3 regions of the Peribacillus sp. FSL E2-0218 genome follow, and region 1 is predicted to be linked to each of the others. Evidence: riboswitches for the same ligand, from Rfam matches in the RefSeq annotation. Region 1 holds a riboswitch; each other region holds the start of a gene.
The links. A riboswitch is a leader RNA that binds a small molecule or an ion and turns the genes downstream of it on or off. The one in region 1 is predicted to bind S-adenosylmethionine.
Positions count from the first base shown of each region.

Region 1 (6,253 bases):
GTTCCTGTATTCATGAGCATGAAGCAGCCAGTACCATACGTGTTTTTGGCCATTCCTTCACTGAAGCAGGCTTGGCCAAACAGGGCTGCCTGCTGGTCACCGGCCGCGCCTGCAATCGGAATCGATTGTCCGAAGAAATGATACTCGATCGTACGTGCGTACTCTTCGGAGGAAGGCCTAACTTCCGGGAGCATCGATTTTGGAACGGTCAATATTTCCAGAAGTTCTTCATCCCATTTCAGTTCATGGATGTTGTACATCAATGTCCGGGAGGCATTGGAATAGTCCGTGACGTGAGCCTTGCCTCCTGAAAGCTTCCAAATCAGCCAAGTATCGATGGTGCCGAATAATAGCTTGCCTTCATCCGCCCTTTGCCGTGCGCCTTCCACATTATCGAGGATCCATTTCACCTTGGTACCGGAAAAATAGGCATCGATCAGCAATCCCGTCTTATCCCGGAATAGGTCATTCAATCCCTTTTCCTTCAATTCATCGCAGATTTCGCTTGTTTGCCTGGACTGCCAGACAATTGCATTATAAACGGGGACCCCTGTCTCCTTATCCCAAACGACTGCCGTTTCACGCTGATTGGTGATCCCGATGCCGGCAACTTGCTCTGGCTTGACACCCGATTCCGAAAGCACCCCGGCGATTACCGCTAGAATCGATCCCCAAATTTCATTGGCATTATGCTCGACCCAGCCCGGCTTAGGAAAGTGCTGAGTGAATTCCTTTTGCGAAGAATGGACGATTTCGCCCTTTTGGTTAAATAAGATCGCCCGTGAACTTGTCGTTCCTTGGTCTAAAGATAAAATATATGTTTCCATGGTCAATGCCCTCCTTTAAATTAACTAGCGATATTCCTGCTTTCCAATTCATGCGCCTGCTTTTTTCCAAAAACATATGCTAGTGCCAATAGTATCACGCTTACTCCCAAAACAGACCAAAACCCTACTGTTATATCCCCCAAAAAGAAGGCTTTATAACAAACGGCACCAAGTGAACCTCCAACGATCGGTCCAACGACCGGAATCCACGAGTAGCCCCAATTCGAGTTTCCTTTACCCGGTATCGGCAGCAAAAAGTGCGCGATGCGCGGTCCCAGATCCCGGGCCGGATTGATCGCATATCCTGTCGTGCCCCCAAGGGACATCCCGATCACGACGATCAATAGGCCGACAGCGAATGGGTTCAAACCTTCCGTGAAATTATTGGCCCCGATGAATAATAAGCCAAGGATAAGGATGAATGTCCCGATCATTTCACTTAATAGATTGGAAAATGTATGCGGGATGGCAGGAGCCGTGGCGAACACACCAAGCTTCGCACCTGGATCCTCAGTAGCCTTCCAGTGTGGCAAATAATGAAAGAATACGAGGGCTGCCCCCAGGATCGCTCCTATCAGTTGAGCAGCGATATAAACCGGCACATCACTCCAAGGAAACTTTCCAATGATGGCGAATCCGATTGTAACGGCCGGATTCAAGTGGGCACCGCTTATCGAGCCTACTGCAAAAATGCCCATCGTAACCGCCAGTCCCCATGCAATCGTAATAACGATCCATCCCGCGTCTTTAGCATAGGAACCCTTCAAACTTGAACCTGCCCCGATACCTGCACCGAATACTATCAAAATCATCGTGCCTACCAATTCTCCCCAAAATGGTGTCATGAATAAAACCTCTCCCCTAATGAATTGTAAATCTTTGACAACAAATAAAAGGAGATTCACAGCAGAACCATCCTCATAAAAAACATGAATGGCTCTGTTGTGAATCTCCTAGTCTCCGTCACATATATTAACTTGTAATTTACAATATACTAGGTTGTGAAAACGCTGTCAAACACTTTGTGAAAAATCAATCTATTATTTTTGCATTTTTTTCTTTCATGCCCGAACGGTTCAAATGATATCCCATAACTCGGTTTTGGAAGTGGTAATGGCCGATGCGCCTGCCTCTAGGGCGTTCAAGACTTCATCCGAAGTCCGGATAAGACCTCCTGCAAAAATCGGTGTTTGTAACCGCTCCTTCACTTCTTTTATCATCCAGGGCATGGCCCCCGGCAAAACCTCAATGTAATCTGGCTTGGTTTTCTGCACCAGCTTGTAGCTTTTCTCCAGCGCATGTGTATCTATTAAAAAAATTCGCTGGATGGCAATGACACCCTTTTGCTTCGCTTTCAGAATAACGCTTGTTTTGGTGGAAATCAGCCCAAAGGGATTATATTCCTGACAAATGAATTCCGCCGCGTATTCATCACTTCTGATGCCATGGATCAAATCGACATGGTAAATCATTTTCTTATTATGCTGCTTTGCCATCATACTGACATTTTTCAATTGAGAGATATGAAGATCAAGAAATACCCCTATTTCATACGGGCTATCCAGGAATCTTTCGAAATCTTTCATGCTTGCCGAGGCAGGCAAAATCTTCTGATCCATTCATTTCCCCCCCTTATCTTCCGGAAAAAATCCAAACTTTCAGGAACTTAGTATATTTTAAAGAACTTGATTTATCAAACACATTTTTCTACCCCCGATAAATGGACGCGCGCGAAAATGTATGTACCCGTCATAAGGAAAGGGTCATTTTCAATCCGCCATCGACCAGCTCACAAGATTGGATCGTGCCTATCGGGATTTTCCTGACGATGTTCCAGGCATTCATATTCATTTTGATCCTTCTGTTATCATATTCAAATATGGGCGGTCTGTTAAAAAGCTTTTGATTTATGAAATCCCGATCTATTGGCTTCAACTCGATCAATTCGAATGTTATCGTTCTTTTTTCCGTATGGACCGGCTTTAATGCCATTCGGAATGATACCTTTTTCTTGAACATCATTTTCTTCACTTCGGTCGTTCCCCAAAGGACAATATGCTCTGGCGTAATCTCGACTTGGATATCATGTTCATATAATCGCGTTTTTATCATTCTCTCCAGCATGGCTGCCCTTAGCGTGATCGGCAATCCCTTCCCAAAAATAGTCGATGCATCGAATGCACTCACCCTGCTCCCATCCCTTCCTACCTATTTCCTCACAATATGGAACATCGGTTATAGCATATGTGAGGTCGGATTTCTTGTTCATTGCATCAGGCCTCCCAATAATCGCTATATTCTAAATGTTTCGGTTTCAGACCTTGACCTTTGGAACAACTCCCTGTATAGTCGTAAGTAATTTAATAGACAACTCTTATCAAGAGAGGTGGAGGGACTGGCCCTTTGATACCTCAGCAACAGACTTTCGATGTACTGTGCTAATTCCAGAAGTGTAAAAGCTTGAAGATAAGAAGAGTACATGACCTTGTTGCCTACCCCTCTTCTTATCTTTAAGAAGAGGTTTTTTATTTTGGCCGTTTTCGCCTATTTTGTTGCTATTCACCAAGTCATGCCGTGTGGTTGATTGCCTTTTCAACGCTCGTATTAAAAACAACAATCCTTACGAAACGTGCCTTTATTTTATACAGGGAAAGAAGGAATGCAACATGTCAATCACTTTAACAAAGGCCCCCTTCAGGGCGGATCACGTCGGAAGTTTATTAAGACCGGATCGTATCCATCAGGCCAGAAAGCAATTTAAGGAAGGCGCCCTCTCTGCTGAGAGACTCCGCGAGGTTGAAACCGAAGAAATTAAACGGATCGTCGATAAGCAAATCGAAGTCGGCTTGGAGGTCGTGACCGACGGGGAATTCAGACGCACATGGTGGCACTTCGACTTCCTTGAGCATTTAAATGGCATCGAGGGGTACGTGACTGAAAAAGGACTCACATTCGATGGTGTCGAAACCGAGCGATACAACGTTCGCAATATCGGGAAGGTTTCATTCAACCCTAAGCACCCCTTCCTTAACGATTTTATCGAATTGAACAAAATCGTCGGCGGGCGTGCCGTCGCCAAACAAACGATTCCCAGCCCCAATCAATTATTTGCTGCCGGGGTTCATAATGAAGACATCTACCCTGATATGGAGGATTATGCAAATGATATCATCCAAACGTACCAGGATGCTTTAAAAGCCTTTTATGAGGCAGGTGTGCGTTACCTTCAACTGGATGATGTATACATTGCCAGACTTTCAGCTCCTGATTTCCAGTTCAAGGATGGAAAATATACGCGCGAACAATTAATCGATTTGGCTTTGCGTGTCATCAATGGATCATTGGAAGGCAAACCAGACGATTTGATCATCACGACACATCTATGCCGCGGAAACTACCAGTCGACCTGGGCATTCGAAGGCAGCTATGCCCGCATAGCCCCGACATTATTGGCAAAAGAAAAAGTGGATGGATTCTTCCTCGAATATGACGATAATCGCTCTGGCGATTTCAAGCCATTGGAACACATCCCTACTGGCGGGGCGAAGGTCGTACTTGGAGTCGTCACGTCAAAAAATGGAGAAATCGAAGACAAGGAAGCCATCAAGGCCCGCATTAAAGAAGCCGCTCAGTTCGTTCCGCTCGAGCAATTATGCTTAAGCCCTCAATGCGGATTCGCTTCCACCCATCATGGCAACAAGCTTACGGAAGAACAACAATGGGAAAAGCTGAAATTCGTCGTTGAAGTAGCAAAAGAAGTGTGGGGATGATTCATCCCGAAAAGGCCATTCCCCTTATTGGGAAATGGCCTTTTCGGTGCATCTGCTATTGGGGGGCATTTTCTTTTATACGTGAAACAAGCTCCTCGAGCCATTCGGCTGTATGCTGTGCCCGGCTGTATGAATGCTCCTTAATGAATTTATATCCCAAATATTGATCAGATTCCTCATCAACCGGCTGGTCAAAACTTAAATATGTTTCCCATGCCAATCGATGCTCTTCAATTTTGCGCTCTAAGATCGCTATTACTTTTTCGCTATCCACATGCTTAATATTCGTGAGAGCAATGTACATATCCGTGATTTGGGAGGCTTTTTCGAACGTTTGATAAATCCGTTTTACCAATTCTCCCCTTCCCTTTTCCGTAATTTGATAGACATGTTTATCTGGCCGATTCTCTTCCTTTATCGTTTCGACCGGCTCGATAAACCGATTGGCAGCCAGCTTGTCAAAATGGTAATACAATTTACTTTCGGTAATTCCGGTAAATTTATCAATTGGAATCGGTTCGGATAATCGCTTTTTCAACATATATGGATAGCTTTTTTCTTCAGCTAAAATACCCAGGATATAAATTTGGATCGACACGGTTAAAACTCCCTTCAATCGTCACCTGTCTTTATTTTATCAAACTAAAGCCTTCATTTCAGCTGCAAGGCGATCCGTCTCTTCCGTCTTTAGCGGTAATTCCTTATGGCGCACTGCCACGATCATGATATTGATGAGCAACGCAGCTGCCCCCACCATCAACATCATTACGTGAGCATGTAACGGATCTCCACCACCATACATGATCGCGAAGTCCGCTTGTATCGAATAATACATGGGGGAAATATAGCTTAGCCACTGATATGGTGCATACATCATTTCCCGTGTGATTGCAGCCCCATTGGCAATGGTTTGCATAAGTAGGATTGGCATATTCAAGATCATGCCCCCTTCCCCGACCAACAGGATGAAGATGGATGTAAATTGCCAGCATGCATAATAGCCAAGTGCATGATGTCCCCATAATGTAAAGAATGTTTCAAGTCCATGTCCTTGTACGGCATAGGTGATTCCTAGACCTACTGCCGGTGCTACGACCGCAATCAGAAGCGCCGCAAGCTGCATGTAGCCAAACAGCCTCCACTTGCCTGCCTTCCCTTTGCTTTCATTGAACGCGGCCCCTAATTGCATCGCCCCAATCATTGCTCCTACATATGCCGCCATCGTTAAGAACATCGGCGCCATCCCATTATGCATGCCTGCTGGGATTTCATTGATTTTCACAGTGTTTGCACTAAATTGATGCTGCATCGCTGAGGCCATTTCCTTCGCTTGTTCTTCCGGAACGTTTAAATTCATTAATAGGCCTTTCGCATATTGAACTGAAAACTGTTCATTTAACGTCGACTCGATTTCCGTTACAACAGAATTCATTGTAGACGTGACGATCGTTGGCCCGGCTTCATTGATTGTAAAATCGATGCTTGATGCCCCTTTGCCACTCTCGACATTTTCGGAAAAAGATTTCGGAATATGAACAACTAATTTCACATCATTCTTATCCAATTTTTTTAATGCCTGTTTATTCGTTAAATCCGTTTTTATATCTTCGAAAGGAAGCTTTTCCCCTAATTGGGCTGCAATCGTCGCACCAATTT
Region 1 covers NZ_CP150304.1:4,618,729-4,624,981, forward strand. Annotated here, with positions in the region: gene glpK (glycerol kinase GlpK) at 1-827, opposite strand, end outside; gene MHI53_RS22350 (MIP/aquaporin family protein) at 848-1,672, opposite strand; gene MHI53_RS22355 (glycerol-3-phosphate responsive antiterminator) at 1,904-2,446, opposite strand; gene MHI53_RS22360 (hypothetical protein) at 2,577-3,014, opposite strand; SAM riboswitch class I at 3,199-3,300, shown strand; gene MHI53_RS22365 (5-methyltetrahydropteroyltriglutamate--homocysteine S-methyltransferase) at 3,494-4,597, shown strand; gene MHI53_RS22370 (PadR family transcriptional regulator) at 4,653-5,195, opposite strand; gene MHI53_RS22375 (ABC transporter permease) at 5,235-6,253, opposite strand, start outside.

Region 2 (6,253 bases), 1.8 Mb from region 1:
AGAGGCATTTCGCTTGATTAAATCATGCAGGATCCCTTTATTTTGGGCACTCAGACCATTTTTGACGCTGCCAATTTTCATTACTTTTCCATCCTTGTATACCCCGAGGGAAACGTATCCATTTTCTTTATGCAATGCCGTGATGAAACAGGAAATGTCCTTCCAATTCTTCACTTTAATCCAGGCGGTGGTTCGCTTCCCTTCTTGCCAGGTTCCCCGTATTTCCTTTGCAACCATTCCCTCGCCATCCAAAAGGATTACTTCATTCATCGCGACATTCAAAGAATTGAAGCTCTTAATTATTTGTACTAAAGCTTTATCTGCTGGGTCAGGAGGACTAGGGAGGCCAAGTTCTTTTCCCATCTTCACCATCCATTCCCTGCGCTCTTCCATGGATTGATTTCTGATGTCCTTGCCCTTTATGCGCAGCAGATCGAACGCTATATAACGGCATGGGGAAAAATGAGCATTTTCAGAAATCAATAATGGGTTACGCAGGCGGCCACGCCATTGGATTTGAAAAAAGTCTGCTTTGGCTTGATTCGTCAGCCAGACCAATTCTCCATCCAACTGCAACGGTAGATACGCTTCAAGTTCCATTTCTTTTATGAATGTAACGATTTCCGGGAATAACGTGGATAATTCCTTCTCGTTTCGACTCTTGATGCTTATCGTATCGGAGTCAATCGTTAAGATGGCCCTAAAGCCGTCATATTTGACTTCATAACGCCAATCGTTAGAGACGGGCGCTTCCGGGTAATAAGTGGGCAGCATCGGTTTCATTTTGAAAAACACCTTCCGCAAATAAATGATTAACATTATTTTGCCAAAAAAACAACGGGTTAGAGTTGGCAAATTTTTTTTCGGTTTTTTTTTTACAAAGGGGAATAATAACTGTGTTCTCAAAATTAAAAATAAGTTATGAGGTGACCCATATGCATACAATGTGGAAGGGGAGCATATCATTCGGTTTGGTGAACATTCCGATTAAACTTCATGCGGCTACGGAAGATAAGGATATATCTTTACGGACACTGCACAAGGAATGTCATTCACCAATCAAATATGAAAAAGTGTGTCCGGTTTGCCAGAAAGAAGTGGGTAAAGATGATATTGTCCGCGCTTTCGAATATACAAAAGGAAAGTTTGTCGTTTTGGAGGACAATGAACTGGAACAGCTAAAAAAACAGAATGAAGAAAAAGCAGTGGAAATCGTGGATTTCGTGAAAATAGAAGAAATAGATCCGATCTATTTTAACCGCAGTTATTATATGTCCCCCAATGATGGGGGGATTAAGGCTTATTCCCTTCTAAGACAGGCACTTAAGGAATCCAATAAGGTGGGGATCGCCAAAATCATCATTCGCTCAAAAGAGCAAATGGCAGTCATTCGGGTCGTTGATAATACCCTTGTGATGGAGACGATTCATTATCCGGATGAAGTCCGCTCCGCAGCCGATGTTCCGAACATCCCTGCAAATGATGCGATCGTAAAAAAAGAAATTGATACGGCCGTGCTTTTAATCGATCAATTAACGTCGACTTTTGAACCAACCAAATACACGGATGATTATCGCACCGCTTTACTCGAACTGATTGAATCAAAGAAAACGGGACAGAAGACGATTGCAGCCAAAACGTCGGAACCGGCAGCAAACAATGTAACCGATTTAATGGAGGCGTTGCAAGCTTCCATTGACCGGACGAAGCATGAAGAACCGGAGAAAAGAACCACCCGTAAGAAGGCGGCAACGAAAAAAAAGAAACAAGCATAATACTAAAAAGCCAAGCGGAGTAGGAGTGCGTCGCTTGGCTTTTTATTTGGGTTTTCGTTTAAGTGGAGATCGATGCAGGGCAAAAAAAAAATCGCTCCCTTAAGAGCGACAATGAGGAATTCAATCGTGAAATCAACATATAGGCGAACCGTTGTAGTTTTCGACTATATATTGTGTTCATATTCTATCATATTTAATTCTGAAATAGCAACAAAATTACGATAACTTACTGATGATTTTTTCTGGAATTCCATGATATTTCAACCAATTGAAAGCATGGGAACCGTTTTCGGTTTTTAAGTTTGGGATATTCTCCTATTCGGCTATAGAATCAAATGGATTTTTAGTATAATTTATTCATATAAGGATGGTATATACTAAATGAGGATAGGGAGACGAAGAATGGAAAACAAGAAAATAGTTTCACTTCAAGTCAGTAAGCCCAAACAAGAAACATTTGCGAATGTCAACATTTTTTCTGCCATGAATAAACAAGCAGTGGACACCGTGACTGTAACGAAATCTGGCCTAATGGGTGATGGGGTAGGCAATGAAAAGTTTCATGGAGGCCCTGATCGAGTCGTATGTTTTTATCCCTATGAACACTACGCATTATGGAATGAGAAGTTCAATAAAAGGCTTGATATTCCCGCGTTTGGTGAAAATGTAACCGTTGCAGGGATGACAGAGGATGCTACCTATATTGGTGATATTTATCAAATAGGCGATGCGATCGTCCAAATTAACCAGGGAAGGATCCCATGTTCGACGATTTCCCATTTTAACCGTGAGGCCGGGCTTTCGAAAATAGTTATGAAAACGGGTTTCACTGGTTATTTTGCAAGAGTGATCAAAGAGGGGACCATAAAGAAACAAGATGAAATTTTGTTACTCGAACGCCAGCAGGAAAAAATCACGGTTCAATTCGCAACTGAGGTGATCCTTCATGGACGGGACGGGGAGGAAGGAGCGAGTGCATTACTTGCTGTGGATTCACTCGCGGACGACTGGAAACAAAGGGCCGTAAAGCGCATTCAGGCTGGCAGGACTGAATGAATTGTAGGGAAAATGAAAAAATGCGCGGTAAGGTATTGAAATTAACAGATTATTAAGGTAAATTAAATATAAATAAATTTTAAAATTTTATGAAAATTATATATCGATCTTATCGAGAGAGGTGGAGGGACTGGCCCGACGAAACCTCAGCAACCAGCTTAGGCAAAGGTGCTAAATCCAGCAAGCGGAGCTTGATAGATGAGGAGAATGTTCCAAGAAACCTTCTTCTTTGAGAAGGTTTTTTTTCTTTTCTCTCATACGCTTAGAATATGACAAAAACAGAATTGTTTTTGAGAGAGGGTGTAATAATGAATTTTCGTAAAGAATTGAAAGAAAGAATGCTGGTTGGAGAAGGGGCGATGGGGACTTTATTATACTCCTATGGCATCGATCAATGTTATGAGGAATTAAACTGTACCAATCCAGGTCAAATAGAATCGATCCATCGTGCCTATTTGGAGGCAGGTGCCGACATCCTACAATCGAACACGTATGGTGCCAACTTCAACAAGTTGAAGCGACATGGACTAGAAGATGAGGTAAGCAAGATCAATCGTCAGGGAGTCATCCTTGCCAAAAAAGCGGCAAAAGGCAAGGCCTATGTCTTCGGTACGATCGGGGCCCAGCGGAGTATAAGAAAATCGGATTTAAGCATGGAGGAAATAAAGCGAGGCTTTCGTGAACAACTTTACAGCCTGCTGATGGAAAGCCCGGATGGGATTCTCCTGGAAACCTTTTATGACCTCGAAGAACTGGAAACCGTGCTGGAAATCGTAAAAAAAGAAACGGAACTGCCAATCATCGCAAATGTTTCAATGCATGAATTGGGCAATCTCCAAAATGGGATCCATTTGAATGAAGCCTTTCAAAAACTCGAGCAATTGGGAGCCGATGTCGTCGGCGTGAATTGCCGACTTGGTCCGCACCATATGATTCGTGCCTTGGAAGAAGTGAGCCTGCCAAAGCATGCTTCGATTGCCATCTATCCAAATGCCAGTCTCCCGGATTATGTGGACGGCAGGCTCGTCTATAAGGCAGTGCCTGAATATTTCAGTTCGAGTGCCCTGGACTTACGTAAGCAGGGTGCCACGATCATAGGCGGATGCTGCGGTACGACTCCTCTGCATATTCAAGCTGTGAAGAATGCAGTTGGAAGCCTGGTTCCCGTGAAAGAAAAATTAACGAAACCCCGTGAAATAGAAATAATGGAGATCAGTGATAGAGAAGGAGAACTTCCTCTATATGAAAAGGCCAAAACAGAAAGGACGATCCTTGTTGAACTCGATCCACCGAAGAAGCTGGGAATAGAAACTTTCATGGTCGGGGCGAAGGCTTTGAAAAGTGCAGGGGTCGATTCGATTACATTAGCGGATAATTCACTTGCTTCCCCGAGGATATCGAATGAAGCGTTGGCAAATCTACTGAAAGATCAATTGAATGTGAAACCAATGGTACATATAACATGTCGTGACCGTAATTTAATCGGCCTGCAATCCCATTTAATGGGCCTGCAGACGGTAGGCTTGAATGAGATATTGATCATTACCGGCGATCCATCCAAGATCGGGGACTTCCCTGGAGCCACTTCGGTTTATGATTTATCCTCCTTTGACTTGATAAGCATGGTCAAACAATTTAATGAAGGCCTTTCCTATTCGGGTCAAAGCTTGGGCCAACGGGCAAATTTCAAAATTGCCGCCGCATTTAATCCCAATGTGAAGTACTTGGATAAAGCGGTGCAGCGTATGGAAAAGAAAATTGCCTGTGGTGCTCATTCCTTTTTGACACAGCCCATTTATTCAGTCCAACAGATGGAAGAAGTTCATGAAGCGACCAAACATTTGGAAACGCCGATTTTTATCGGTATCATGCCCTTGACAAGCACGCGGAATGCCGAATTCATCCACAACGAAATCCCAGGCATCAAATTGCCTGACAATGTCAGGAGAGCGATGGCATTAGCCGGGGATGATCCTGTAAAGGCAAGGATAGAAGGCGTGAGCATTGCAAGGGAGCTAGTGGACGCAGCAAGGGATAAATTCAAGGGAATCTATTTAATCACCCCATTCCTTCGTTATGAAATGACAGCCGAACTTACCAAATATATAAGGAAAGCCGATAGTAAACAAACATCAGAGGTGGCAGTGCATGAATAAAAAAGCGATACAAGAACAGTTGGATTCCAAAATTCTCCTGCTTGATGGAGCGATGGGAACCATGCTTCAGGCAGAGAATTTGACGGCAGCGGATTTCGGAGGCGAGCAGTTCGAGGGATGCAATGAATATTTATCGCTGACGCAGCCGGAACTCATCCAATCCATCCACGAAACTTATTTGGCAGCAGGTGCAGATATCATCGAGACAAATACTTTTGGTGCGACAAGCATCGTTCTTGATGAATACCAAATAAGCACGATTGCATACAAACTTAATAAAATTTCCGCAGAGCTTGCCGTCAACGCTTGTGAAAAGTATTCAAAGGGTAGCTGGCCAAGATATGTAGCAGGCTCGATGGGGCCCACGACAAAAACCCTATCGGTTACAGGAGGAACGACTTTCGATGTTTTAACCGACTCTTACGAAGAGCAGGCACTCGGCCTCTTGGACGGCGGTGTCGACCTTTTATTGGTGGAAACGTGTCAGGACATGCTTAATGTCAAGGCGGCCTTTTCTGGAATAAAAGCCGCCTTCGCCAAAATCGGAAAAGAAGTCCCGGTGATGATATCCGGTACGATCGAACCGATGGGCACTACACTTGCCGGCCAGTCGATAGAAGCTTTCTATTTATCGGTCGAACATATGAAACCTATTGCTGTCGGCTTGAATTGTGCGACAGGACCGGAGTTCATGATCGATCATATCCGGACGCTTGCAGAGATTTCAAATAGTGCCATCAGCTGTTACCCGAATGCCGGCCTTCCGGATGAGGAGGGACATTATCATGAGTCACCGGTTTCCCTTGCGGAGAAAATGAAGCAATTTGCCGAAAAAGGCTGGGTCAATATCATCGGAGGGTGCTGCGGTACGACACCTGAGCACATAAGGGAGCTTTCCAAGGCGCTCTCCGGCCTGCAGCCCCGCGTAAAGGCTGAATCTGCTCATGGCCACGCCGTATCAGGCATAGAGCCGCTCATTTACGATGAGTCAATGCGTCCTTTATTCGTAGGAGAGAGAACGAATGTAATCGGATCAAGAAAATTCAAGGAGCTGATCCGTGGAAAACATTACGAGCCAGCAGCCGAAATAGCACGAGCCCAGGTGAAAAAAGGTGCACATGTCATTGATATTTGTCTCGCAGACCCGGATGGCGATGAGCTCGGCGATATGAAGGAGTTCGTGGAAGAGGTCGTCAAAAAGGTGAAGGTGCCCTTGGTCATCGATACGACGGATGAAGCCGTCCTTGAGCAAGCATTAAAACATTC
Region 2 covers NZ_CP150304.1:2,834,048-2,840,300, reverse strand. Annotated here, with positions in the region: gene ligD (DNA ligase D) at 1-783, opposite strand, end outside; gene MHI53_RS13580 (Ku protein) at 936-1,775, shown strand; gene MHI53_RS13575 (MOSC domain-containing protein) at 2,178-2,831, shown strand; SAM riboswitch class I at 2,938-3,036, shown strand; gene MHI53_RS13570 (bifunctional homocysteine S-methyltransferase/methylenetetrahydrofolate reductase) at 3,140-4,987, shown strand; gene metH (methionine synthase) at 4,980-6,253, shown strand, end outside.
Region 2: it holds a riboswitch for S-adenosylmethionine, as region 1 does, so the genes downstream of both, MHI53_RS13570 (bifunctional homocysteine S-methyltransferase/methylenetetrahydrofolate reductase) here and MHI53_RS22365 (5-methyltetrahydropteroyltriglutamate--homocysteine S-methyltransferase) in region 1, are expected to answer to the same signal.

Region 3 (6,253 bases), 1.8 Mb from region 1:
ACAAGTAATCAGTAGTTTAAAAGGGGGATTTTTCATGGCAGAGCTAGTATTGGATCATATTTTCAAGATTTATGATAAAAAGGTGACGGCTGTTAAGGATTTTAACCTTCATGTTGCCGATAAGGAATTCATTGTGTTTGTAGGACCTTCCGGCTGCGGGAAATCGACGACTTTACGGATGATTGCCGGCCTTGAGGACATCTCACAGGGTGATTTATATATCGACGGCAAACGAGTCAATGATGTACCGCCAAAAGATCGTGATATCGCTATGGTTTTCCAAAACTACGCATTATATCCCCATATGTCCGTCTATGACAATATGGCATTCGGATTAAAACTGAGGAAAACGCCAAAAGCGGAAATTAAGCAAAGGGTCACTGAAGCGGCAAGGATCCTTGGTCTTGAAGAATATCTAAACAGAAAACCTAAAGCGCTTTCAGGCGGGCAGCGCCAACGTGTGGCACTTGGCCGTGCAATAGTAAGGGACGCAAAAGTTTTCTTGATGGATGAGCCGTTATCCAATCTTGACGCAAAACTCCGGGTCCAAATGCGCGCGGAAATAGCCAAGCTACATAAACGACTTGATACAACGACGATATATGTCACACATGACCAAACGGAAGCGATGACGATGGCGACAAGGCTTGTCGTCATGAAGGATGGCATCATCCAACAGGTCGGTGCCCCAAAAGACGTCTATGAGAAACCGATCAACGTTTTCGTCGGAGGTTTTATTGGATCACCTGCCATGAACTTCTTCAACGGGACATTAAAAGAAGGCTTCATCAAAATGGGTGAGCAAACGTTTGAGATACCTGCAGCGAAAATGAGAATGTTGCGTGATCAAGGCTATGTTGGAAAAGATATCATCCTTGGCATCCGGCCGGAGGATTTCCATAATGAAGGTGAATACTTCACGGATTCCCCGAATGCCCTATTCAAAACCCACATCGATGTGGCAGAACTCATGGGGGCGGAAATCATGCTTTACTCCACGCTTGAAGGACAGGACTTCGTTGCACGGGTAGATGCCAAAAATATCATTCATGCAGGCGAAAAAATCGAGCTTGCCCTCGATATGAATAAAGCCCACTTTTTCGATAAAGGAAGCGAACACCGCATTTTTGTCGAAGAGGACGAACAGATGCAGGAAGGTTTGAAATTGTCTGCTAACTAAACATAAAAAAATACCCGTTCATGAACGGGTATTTTTTTATGTTTAGCCGGGATTCAAGGACTCTCCTATTCCTGAACCAATACCACTTCATCATGTCCGCATTCAGGGCATTTCATAAGGTGTGGACATTGGCCTTTTTGTAAGGATTGGGGGTAGCCGTCATTTAGCTTAAGTGTATCGATATCCATATAAGCACTGTATTCATCAGCGTAATCCATGAATTTCCCTTTATCGTCAAGATCATTGCCGCATTCGGGGCAATTCACATGGATTTTTCTCAGACCGTTGCAAAGCGGGCATAAAGACATTGTGTTTCCTCCTTTTCCAGCCTTTGATCCTTAGTATTTGTTGATAGGATGATTTTAACACATTGAAACACCCTCCCCAAAGAAACCAGCGGGAGGGCATTCTTCTGCTATTATTTATTGACCATGTTAGCTGGGTCGACCCATGCATTGAATTCATCTTCCGTCAGGAATTCCAATTTCAACGCCGCTTCTTTAAGGGTTGAGTTGTCCTTGAATGCAGTTTTGGCAATTTTGGCCGCTTTTTCATAACCTATGTGCGGGTTCAACGCCGTAACAAGCATTAGCGAACGATCTACATTTTCTTTGATTTTATCTTCATTGGCAGTGATGCCGACTGCACAGTTATCGTTGAAGGAATGAATGCCGTCCGTCAATAATTTAACCGTTTGCAGGAAGTTGTAGATGATGACCGGTTTGAATACGTTCAATTCGAAGTTCCCTTGGCTGGCTGCAAAACCAATCGTGGCATCGTTACCGACAATTTGTGTTGCAATCATGGTAAGCGCTTCACTTTGGGTTGGATTCACCTTCCCTGGCATGATGGAGCTTCCTGGTTCATTTTCCGGGATGGCAATTTCACCAATTCCGCTTCTTGGGCCACTTGCCAGCCATCTGACATCGTTGGCAATTTTCATTAAATCCGCTGCCAAGGCTTTCAGTGCGCCATGGGCGTACACGATTTCATTATGGCTTGTCAGGGCATGGAACTTATTATCCGATGTGACAAAAGGATGTCCTGTATCCGCAGCGATTTGTTTTGCGGAAAGTCCAGGGAATTCTTTTTTTGTATTGATTCCGGTTCCAACAGCCGTTCCGCCCAGCGCTAGGTTCAATAATTTTTGGCTGCTTTCCTCAATCATCTCCAGGTCTTTATCAAGCATCGCTTTCCAACCGGATATTTCTTGTCCTAAAGTTAACGGGGTTGCATCTTGAAGATGTGTACGGCCAATTTTCACGACATCCCAAAATTCTTTTTCTTTTGCATCGAATGTATCTCTTAGTACTTTGATGGCAGGGACCAGCTTTTCAGCAACTTCCATGAAGGCCGCAATATGCATGGCAGTAGGGAATGTATCATTGGAGCTTTGGGCTTTGTTAACGTCATCATTCGGATGCAGGGCAACGGATTCCCCTATTTCTTTTAACCATTCATTTCCTTTGTTAGCGACCACTTCATTCACGTTCATATTACTTTGCGTGCCGCTCCCCGTTTGCCAGACAACAAGCGGGAAATGTTCATCAAGCGTACCTTCGAGGATCTCACCGCATATCTTGACGATGGCATTCTTTTTCACTTCCGATAAATCACCAAGATCATAGTTCACCTTCGCTGCAGCCTGCTTAACGTATGCAAACGCACGCACCAATTCAATCGGCATTCTTTCGTTACCGATTTTGAAATTGTTCCGGCTTCTCTCGGTCTGTGCTCCCCAATATTTATCAGCAGGCACTTTCACTTCACCCATCGTATCTCGTTCGATTCTGTATTCCATGTGTTCTCCTCCTATGGTTGCACTATTCATCGAAGATCTTATGTATTAATAAATGAATAATGTCGTAATATTCTTTCTCTCCATCCATTGTACAAACATTATTATTTTAAAGCAAAAAAAACCGGTCAAGCGTGCTCTTTTTTCTAAAGGGATCATTCAGGTTTCACTTGAAGGCTACTTCGCCTACATTTCCAGTTTTTTTTATTAACGTAAAACGTTGCCACGCTGGGTTTCAATAGGGACATCCATGCAATCCCTTACCAAATTCTCCTTGACAGTATTTTGTATATATAGTAAATTCAAAAGAAATTGAATAATCTAAACTCTTATCGAGAGAGGTAGAGGGAATGGCCCGATGACACCTCAGCAACCTTCATTTGTTCCAACGAATGAAAAGGTGCTAATTCCACAAGTTTTTGAACTTGGAAGATAAGAAGAATGACTCGTCCCCATTTAATCAAAGTCTTCTTCTTAAAGAAGACTTTTTTTTATTTTTATTACGCAAAGGAGCAGTGAAAATTATGTACAAAACCGAAACATATCTTGCTCAATTAGGAAATCGCAGTGAAACGGCGACAGGAACGGTCAATCCTCCCGTCTACTTCTCGACAGCCTTTCGTCACGAAGGGATTGGCCAATCGACTGGCTTCGATTATACAAGGACAGGTAATCCCACACGCCAACTATTGGAACGTTCGATCGCCGATCTCGAAAAAGGCGATCAAGGTTATGCCTGCAGCTCGGGGATGGCCGCCATTTCTACGATACTGGCGCTTTTCAAATCGGGGGATGCTTGGATTGTCAGCGAAGACCTTTATGGCGGTACATATCGTCTCTTGGAACAAGGCTTTAAGAAATGGGGATTGAAGTGTGACTATGTAAACACATGTTGTTTGGAGGATATCGAGAATGCCATCACTCCTCACACGAAAGCCATCTTCATCGAAACTCCCACTAATCCCCTTATGCAGCAAACGGATATTGGCGCCATTGCCGCATTGGCCAAACGATTCAATGTATTGCTGATCGTCGATAATACTTTTTACACGCCTCTCATTCAACAGCCCATCCTGCTTGGCGCCGATATCGTGATTCACAGCGCAACCAAGTATCTCGGCGGCCATAACGATGTACTCGCCGGACTGATCGTGGCTAGCGGCGCGGAATTATGCGAATCACTAGCCTTCCATCATAATGGCACAGGAGCTGTGTTGAGCCCCTTTGATTCATGGTTGTTGATGCGCGGAATGAAAACTCTTGCACTTCGGATGGAACGCCATGAAAAGAATGCGAAAATACTTGTAGATTACTTGTCGGAGCATGATTGTGTATCGGACGTATTGTATCCCGGAAGAGGCGGCATGATTTCATTCCGGATCATCGATGAAGACGCTGTCAACCCATTTTTACAATCGCTCTCCCTGATTTCGTTTGCGGAAAGCCTTGGCGGTGTTGAAAGCTTCATCACGTACCCGGCCACACAAACACATGCCGATATACCTCTTGAGGTCAGGACGGCGAACGGGGTTTGTAATCGCCTCCTCCGCTTTTCCGTAGGTATCGAAGACAGCGGAGATTTGATTTCCGACTTGCAGCAAGCATTCGCGCATGTAAAAAGGGAGGCCCTCCGATGACAGATCATGATTTTAGCTTTGAAACCAAATTGCTTCATAATCAACATAAATTCGATGCAACGACTGGCGGTGTGAGCGTTCCGATTCAGCACGCCTCCACTTTCCATCAATCCGATATCGATCAATTCGGCAAATATGATTACAGCCGAAGCGGGAACCCGACTCGCGAGGCGTTGGAAGAAATCATTGCCGAACTTGAAGAAGGCACACATGGCTTCGCCTTTTCCTCAGGTATGGCGGCCATTTCAACAGCTTTTCTGCTGTTATCTGCCGGGGACCATATCATCATTTCCGAAGATGTGTACGGGGGAACGTTCAGGATGGTGACCACAGTCCTGACCCGTTTCAAAATTGAACATACTTTCGTTGATATGACGGACCTCGAAAGCATCGAAGCGGCCGTTAAGCCAAATACGAGGGCCATTTACATCGAAACGCCTTCAAACCCATTGCTGAAAGTGACCGATATTTCCGCCGTATGTGATATCGCAAAAAAAATTGGTGCCTTAAGCTTTGTCGATAATACATTCTTGACGCCAGCGCTGCAAAAGCCTTTAACAATTGGCGCTGATGTTGTCCTTCATAGTGCGACGAAGTTCTTGTCCGGGCATAGTGATGTAGTAGCTGGGCTTGCAGTGGTAAAGGACCCTATATTGGCGCAAAGGCTCGGTGCCCTCCAAAACTCCTTCGGGGCCGTTCTTGGTGTTCAGGACGCCTGGCTTGTGATGAGGGGGCTGAAAACCTTGTCCGTAAGAATGGATCACTCCCAAAAAGGGGCTGAAAAAATGGCCGCCTACTTGAAGAATCATCACTTGGTGAAAAAGGTTTATTATCCTGGACTTGCGGATCATCCCCAGCATGCCATCCAGAAAGGTCAATCGCTTGGGGCGGGAGCGGTCCTTTCCTTTGAATTGGCAAGCGAGGAAATTTTCCGTTCGTTCGTGAACACCGTTGAACTCCCTGTCTTTGCCGTAAGCCTAGGCGCGGTGGAATCGATATTATCCTATCCCGCTAAAATGTCACATGCTGCGATGCCTGCTGATGAAAGGGGTAAACGGGGCATCACCAACAGCCTGCTACGTCTCTCCGTGGGACTTGAAAATCCGGATGATCTAATCAAGGACTTCGATGCTGCACTAATCAATATCGCCAAAGGGGAAGTTCTAGCTGCAAAATGATGAAAGGTCGCTCCCCCATATTTCAATGGGGCACCTTTTATTTCATTCCATAACAATGGATAAGGACCATCGATCGCTCGATGGTCCTGCTATCATTTCTTCATATTATATTTTTCAAGAAAGCGATCGACTCTTCCGCCTTTTTCAGCGAACTTTTGCTTTCCTGTATAAAAAGGATGCGTATCTGAGCTTATCTCCACTTTTAATAATGGATACGTTTGACCGTCTTCCCACTCGATTGTTTCGTTCGACTTTTTCGTTGAACCCGTCAAAAATTTATATCCGCTGTTCGTATCCATAAATACTACTTGTTGATAATCAGGATGAATATTTTGTTTCACTATTATCACCTCATTGTTAGGATAACTATATCTTAAACGTAATGATTACTATTATCAAGTGATATGCTTGAGTGTGCCAAATTGGCACACTCATTATTATTTGTACATTCGTTAATGAT
Region 3 covers NZ_CP150304.1:1,218,708-1,224,960, reverse strand. Annotated here, with positions in the region: gene ugpC (sn-glycerol-3-phosphate ABC transporter ATP-binding protein UgpC) at 35-1,180, shown strand; gene MHI53_RS05835 (hypothetical protein) at 1,246-1,488, opposite strand; gene fumC (class II fumarate hydratase) at 1,599-2,981, opposite strand; SAM riboswitch class I at 3,305-3,417, shown strand; gene MHI53_RS05825 (methionine biosynthesis PLP-dependent protein) at 3,503-4,615, shown strand; gene metC (cystathionine beta-lyase) at 4,612-5,793, shown strand; gene MHI53_RS05815 (type B 50S ribosomal protein L31) at 5,886-6,134, opposite strand.
Region 3: it holds a riboswitch for S-adenosylmethionine, as region 1 does, so the genes downstream of both, MHI53_RS05825 (methionine biosynthesis PLP-dependent protein) here and MHI53_RS22365 (5-methyltetrahydropteroyltriglutamate--homocysteine S-methyltransferase) in region 1, are expected to answer to the same signal.